Tolumonas auensis DSM 9187: one gene and its partner. The protein of the gene in region 2 interacts with the protein of the main gene of each other region in a pairwise test. Links are inferred from orthologs where the notes say so. Each region holds a gene or a part of one and is shown on either strand. Other genes may lie near its edges.

Region 1 (3,118 bases), 2.7 Mb from region 2 along the record:
TCACTCCCTGTACGGATGAGTAAATCGCACAGAAAAATTGTTTGACTTATTTTCCCTGCACAGTAATATCTGCCCCCGCAACGGTGAGGTGGCCGAGAGGCTGAAGGCACTCCCCTGCTAAGGGAGCATGCGGTCAAAAGCCGCATCGAGGGTTCGAATCCCTCCCTCACCGCCATTGCGCCTGTGCATCCGTAGCTCAGCTGGATAGAGTACTCGGCTACGAACCGAGTGGTCAGAGGTTCGAATCCTCTCGGATGCACCATTTTATTTTAGTGTTATAGTTTACTCATGCATCCGTAGCTCAGCTGGATAGAGTACTCGGCTACGAACCGAGTGGTCAGAGGTTCGAATCCTCTCGGATGCACCATTTTCTTCACCTGTTTTACCTTACTCTTGCATCCGTAGCTCAGCTGGATAGAGTACTCGGCTACGAACCGAGTGGTCAGAGGTTCGAATCCTCTCGGATGCACCATTTTCTTCACCTGTTTTATCTTACTCTTGCATCCGTAGCTCAGCTGGATAGAGTACTCGGCTACGAACCGAGTGGTCAGAGGTTCGAATCCTCTCGGATGCACCATTTCCTGTTTTATCTGCTATATCCTTACTTCCTCTGTTTCACTGTCGGCTAAAAAGTCCGATAATGTATCCGTTATTCTGTTTGGTATCGAGTTTATGCCTGCCACGTCATCCAGTAAAAAAGATCAGAATGTAGAACAACTCAAGCTGCCGCCACATTCATTTGAAGCAGAGCAGTCGGTGCTGGGTGGTTTGCTGCTAGACAATCAGGCCTGGGACCGGGTCAGTGAACGGGTGGTTGAACGGGACTTCTACAGCCGGCCACATCGCCTGATCTTTCAATCGATAGCCCGTCTGGTTGAAAAAGGCAGCCCGATTGATCTGATCACGTTGCAGGAAGAACTGGAACAACGTGAACAGCTGGATGCGGTGGGTGGCTTTGCCTATCTGGTCGAAATCGCCCGCATTACGCCCAGTGCAGCCAATATCAGTGCTTATGCGGAGATTGTGCGTGAACGCGCTGTTGTCCGCGAAATGATCGCTGTGGCTAATGAGATCGCTGAAGCAGGATTCGATCCGCAGGGGCGGGGGGCAGCGGATTTATTAGATCTGGCTGAAACCAAAGTATTCAAGATTGCGGAACAGCGTACCAGTAGTACTGAAGGGCCTCAGCCACTGAAAGTCTTGCTGGAAAAGACCGTTGATAAAATCGAAGAGTTGTTTCATAAACCACACAACGGTGTGACCGGGGTTTCCAGTGGTTATGCTGACCTGGATAAAATGACTGCCGGTTTTCAGTCTTCCGATTTGATCATTGTTGCTGCGCGTCCTTCCATGGGGAAAACCACGTTCGCGATGAACCTGTGTGAACATGCTGCGTTAACCTGTGATAAGCCGGTACTTATTTTTTCGCTTGAAATGCCTTCTGAACAGATCATCATGAGGATGCTGGCGTCACTCGGTCGTATTGAGCAAAACCGGGTCCGAACCGGACAACTGGATGATGATGACTGGGGCCGTCTCTCTTCCACTATGGGGTTGTTACTGGAAAAAGGACAACTCTATATTGATGATGCCTCCGCGCTGACTCCGACAGAGTTGCGTTCCCGTGCCCGCCGTATTGCCCGAGAGCATGGCGGGCTCAGTATGATCATGATCGACTACCTGCAACTGATGCGGGTTCCGTCACTCAGTGAGAACCGGACGCTGGAAATTGCGGAAATATCCCGTTCATTAAAAGCATTGGCTAAAGAGCTGCAGATTCCGGTGATTGCATTATCACAGCTGAATCGTGGTCTGGAACAACGTGCAGATAAACGTCCGGTTAACTCGGATTTGCGTGAGTCAGGCTCTATTGAGCAGGATGCTGACTTGATCATGTTCATTTATCGCGATGAAGTTTATCACGATGACAGTGCTGATAAAGGCATTGCCGAAATCATCATCGGGAAACAGCGTAATGGCCCGATCGGTAAGCTGCGTCTGACATTTCAGGGGCAATATTCCCGGTTTGATAATTATGCCGGCCCCGCGTTTAATGACGATTACTAAGGATTATTCATGAAGGGTGCAACGGCGCAGATTGATACTCAGGCATTACAACACAATCTTGCGGTAGTCCGATCTCAGATCCCGGCGAATACAAAAGTAGTCGCAGTAGTGAAAGCCAATGCTTACGGGCATGGGCTGATTCAGGTTGCTAAAACATTAGCGTCGGCAGATGCCTATGCCGTAGCTCGTTTGGAAGAGGCGCTGATCCTTCGTTCCAGCGGTATTGTGAAGCCAATTATTATGCTGGAAGGTTTTTTCAGCGCGGATGATTTGCCTGTGTTAGCTGCCAACAATATCCAGACTGCTGTGCATTCGGTCGAACAACTGGATGCGCTGGAGCAAATGCAGTTACCTAATCCGGTTACCGTATGGTTAAAACTGGATACCGGAATGCATCGGCTGGGGGTGCGCCCTGAAGAAGCTGAAGAGTTTTGTGAGCGGTTGGCTAACTGCCGGAATGTAGTGCAGCCGTTCAACTTCATTACCCATTTCAGTCGTGCTGACGAATTAGACAATCTGGCTACAACCAAGCAAATTGAATTATTTAATCAACTGACTCAAAAGTATGCCGGTGAGTGTTCTTTGGCCAGTTCTGCAGGCATCATGGAATGGCATGATGCGCATGCGGATTGGATCCGTCCCGGGATCATGCTGTACGGTGCATCACCGTTCCTCGGAAAAACAGGTTATGATCATGGTTTGCAGCCTGTGATGACTTTGAAAACCAGCCTGATTGCGGTGCGTTTAGTGAAACAGGGCGAACCTGTTGGCTATGGCGCGAAATGGGTAGCTCAGCAAGACACTAAAGTCGGTGTGGTCGCGATAGGATATGGTGATGGGTACCCTCGCATGGCACCCAGCGGTGTTCCGGTGCGGGTGAACGGCCGTATCGTACCATTGGTTGGCCGGGTTTCAATGGATATGCTGACGGTTGATTTGGGGCCGGATGCAACTGATAAGGTTGGTGATGATGTTACCTTATGGGGTGAAGGCTTACCTGTTGAAACTGTCGCTGAAGCAATCGGGACGATCCCTTATGAGCTTATTACTA
Region 2 (3,334 bases):
TGCGCTGCCTTCTTTGCGGAAGGTACGCGGGAAGTTACGCAGCTGTTTGCTGGCTTCACGGCGTTGTTTAGACAGTTCTGCACCGACGATAGTCAGGTCATCCACGCGATCTTCATAATCGCCTTTCATGTTGTGGATGATTTCCAGAATATCTTCGTAGCTCATGCCTGGTTTCAGGTATTCGGTCAGGTTAGCCAGCAGTGCAACACGTTTCTGGTTGTCACGGATTTTGCGGGCGTTGTCTTCGATTTCGCGGGTCAGTTTGTTTTTCAGACGCGCGACACGTACGAATTCCAGAATGTTATTCATTTCATTACTTTGCATTGTGTTATCCACCATATCAGCTTGTTGATTCTTCTCTCTGACCACTGTCTGTTTGCTGTGGTTTGTTCTCATCCTGCCATGTTTATGGCGTAAGAGCCAGATCCCGCTTTAGTATATCGGCCAATTCAGCAACATCCATACAGACAGTGTGCCTTCCAGCAAATATTGCCAGTTAAATTCGCGCCGCCATAATGCGGCAAGGAAAAAGCCGGCGGCCAGTGCCAGTGCTGCCAGCGGGTAGTAGATCAGTGTTCCAAGCTGATCAAACAGTGACAGCATCAGTAAGCGCAATGACTGCGGCATCCAGATCCCCAGCCAGCCAAGCACAATAATCACGGGTACGATACCGAGCACCAGTGAGCTCAGGCGGATTTTCGGGCTCAGCTGGATTTTCCAGCGGGCAGAAGACATGGCGTTATCCTTTTTCTTTCAGCATGGCTCGTAAATTGGCAATCCCGGTTTTGGCTTTTTGCTGACGCTGTTCGGCGCTGGCCGGCTCTTTGCGGGCTTCCCATTGCAGATCGTCCTGCGGCAGTTCCAGCAGAAAACGGCTGGGCTCCGGATTTACGGTATCACCAAACTGACGGCGTTCTTTGCACAGAACAAAGCAAAGCTCTGTCTGCGCCCGGGTGATGCCGACGTAAGCCAGACGGCGTTCTTCATCAATGTTATCTTCATCGATACTGGCCTGATGCGGGAGCAATCCCTCTTCCATGCCGATCATAAAGACGTACGGAAACTCCAGCCCTTTGGACGCGTGCAGTGTCATCAGTTGCACCTGATCCAGCGCTTCGTCGCCTTCATTGCGCTCCAGCATATCGCGCAGCGTAAAGCGGGCGACGGCTTCACTCAGGTTTAATGGCGCGGCATCCTGCTGCACATCCCCGGCCAGCATATCGGTCAGCCAGCGATACAGCGTGGAGACGTTCTGCATCCGCATCTCGGCCGCTTTCGGGCTGGGTGACGTTTCATACAGCCATTCGTCGTAGTGGATATCTTTGATCAGATCGCGCACCACCTCTTCACTGTTACCGCGCGCCGCGTTATCGCTCATGCGGCACAGCCAGTCACAGAAGTGACGCAGGGCCTGTAATCCCCGGCCATGCAGATGTTGCTCCAGCCCGATCTCAAAGCTGGCAGCATACAGGCTTTTACCGCGCTGATTGGCATAGTGACCAAGTTTTTCCAGCGTCGTCGGACCAATTTCGCGCCGTGGCAGATTAACAACCCGCAGAAAAGCGTTGTCATCATCCGGATTCACCAGCAGGCGCAGATACGCCATGATGTCTTTGATTTCAGTGCGCGAGAAGAACGAGGTCCCGCCGCTGATTTTGTAGGGGATGCGGTTTTGCATCAGCACCTTTTCCAGCAGCCGGGACTGGTGATTACCGCGATACAGAATCGCGTAATCTTTCCAGCTGGTACGGTTCATGAAACGGTGCCCCATGATTTCCGCCGCCACTTTTTCGGCTTCATGTTCTTCGTTTTTGGCCATCAGCACCCGGACCGGCATACCGTAATCCAGCTCTGAGAACAGCTGCTTGTCAAACACATGCGGGTTATTGGCAATCAGAATGTTGGCACATTTCAGAATGCGGCCCTTGGAGCGGTAATTCTGCTCCAGTTTGATCACGTTCAGTCGAGGGAAATCCTGCTGCAAACGGACCAGATTCTGTGGCTGGGCACCGCGCCAGGAATAAATCGACTGATCGTCATCACCCACCACGGTAAACCGGGCGCGTTCACCGACTAACAGCTTCACTAATTCATACTGGCTGGTGTTGGTGTCCTGATATTCATCCACTAACAGATAACGGATACGGTTCTGCCATTGCTCCCGCACTTCAGCATTGGTTTTTAACAACAGCGTCGGTAACAGGATCAAATCATCAAAATCCAGTGCGTTATACGCGCTCATTTGTTTCTGATAACGCTCATACCAAATCGCAAAGCGCTGTTCTTCCGGGGTATGAGCCCGCTTTAACGCCTGTGCCGGCAAAATAAGATCATTTTTATACCGGGAGATGGTCTGAACTAATTGCTGTAACAATTCTTTGTTACCCTGCAATTCAGGGTCAGCCTCAGTCAGCTCCTTGATTAGGCTCATCTGATCGGTGTCATCAAACAGGGAGAAGTTTGCTTTCAACTGTAAATGCTGATGTTCACGACGGATCAGATCCAGCCCGAGTGAGTGAAATGTCGAGACGGTCAGACCGCGGGCTTCCCGGCGCCCCAGTGTCTGTGCAACACGCTCTTTCATCTCTCTCGCTGCTTTATTGGTAAATGTGACGGCAAAGATGTGACGTGCCTGATAGCTGCATTCGCGGATCAGGTAAGCAATTTTAGCGGTAATAACACGGGTTTTTCCGCTACCGGCACCGGCCAGTACCAGGCAAGGGCCGGATACATAGTGCATAGCATCCAGTTGTCGGGGATTGAGTTTCATGCCTTGTCACCATCAGAGCATCGGGCGGGCAGTATAACAAAACAAATGCAAGATACCTTGTGGAGGTGAAATACGATGGCTTATGTGAATTCAGGAATAGAGATGAAAACATCGCAGTATGATTGGAGAATCATTGGATTCATCATTCTGCTGCTGGTCGCAGTTTGTGCGCTGGTGACCATTAAACTGTTGTTTCCGGATATGACGCAGGAAAAACTGTTTTCCGTTTTGTCATCTTCATCCCCCGCTGTTAATACCGCCAGTCCGCAAAATGTTCCGTCAGAAAAATCAGCCGCCACCGCATCCCATCCGGTGATTGCCGTTGCTGAGGTACCGGCAAAAGCCAGCCCCCCTGCGGTGGAACAGGTAGTCAAAACAGAAACCAAGGTGGTGAATTCTGTTCCGGCAGCAACAGATACTCACGTAACTGTTGAGACGACTGAAACGGCAACGACTCAACATATTGCAGAAGAGCCTCGTTCAGCTTCAAAAGCGCAGATTGTCTGTTCAGCAGAAGATCGGGAAGCCGAGCTTTGCCAGTAAACCATACATTGATAATCAGAA

Evidence for each region. Proteins that work in one complex are often made in the same cells at the same time.
Region 1: the proteins of rep (region 2) and dnaB interact in binary tests that used the Escherichia coli proteins (3 or more experiments, as listed by UniProt). The link is inferred for Tolumonas auensis DSM 9187 from one-to-one orthologs.

The regions. Positions count from the first base shown.
Region 1 is NC_012691.1:2,989,125-2,992,242, reverse strand. The notes cover bases 1-2,869. They hold dnaB (replicative DNA helicase), read left to right. Parts: upstream 1-672; coding sequence 673-2,067; downstream 2,068-2,869. Other genes in these bases: alr (alanine racemase), read left to right, coding at 2,077-2,869. Also shown: more of alr, read left to right, coding at 2,870-3,118. UniProt on the Escherichia coli protein: The main replicative DNA helicase, it participates in initiation and elongation during chromosome replication. Travels ahead of the DNA replisome, separating dsDNA into templates for DNA synthesis.
Region 2 is NC_012691.1:295,846-299,179, forward strand. Bases 256-3,148 are described here. They hold rep (DNA helicase Rep), read right to left. Parts: upstream 2,771-3,148; coding sequence 740-2,770; downstream 256-739. Other genes in these bases: TOLA_RS01390 (DUF496 family protein), read right to left, coding at 256-324; TOLA_RS01395 (hypothetical protein), read right to left, coding at 433-735; TOLA_RS01405 (hypothetical protein), read left to right, coding at 2,873-3,148. Outside these bases: more of TOLA_RS01390, read right to left, coding at 1-255; more of TOLA_RS01405, read left to right, coding at 3,149-3,313. UniProt on the Escherichia coli protein: Rep helicase is a single-stranded (ss)DNA-dependent ATPase involved in DNA replication; it can initiate unwinding at a nick in the DNA. It binds to ssDNA and acts in a progressive fashion along the DNA in the 3' to 5' direction.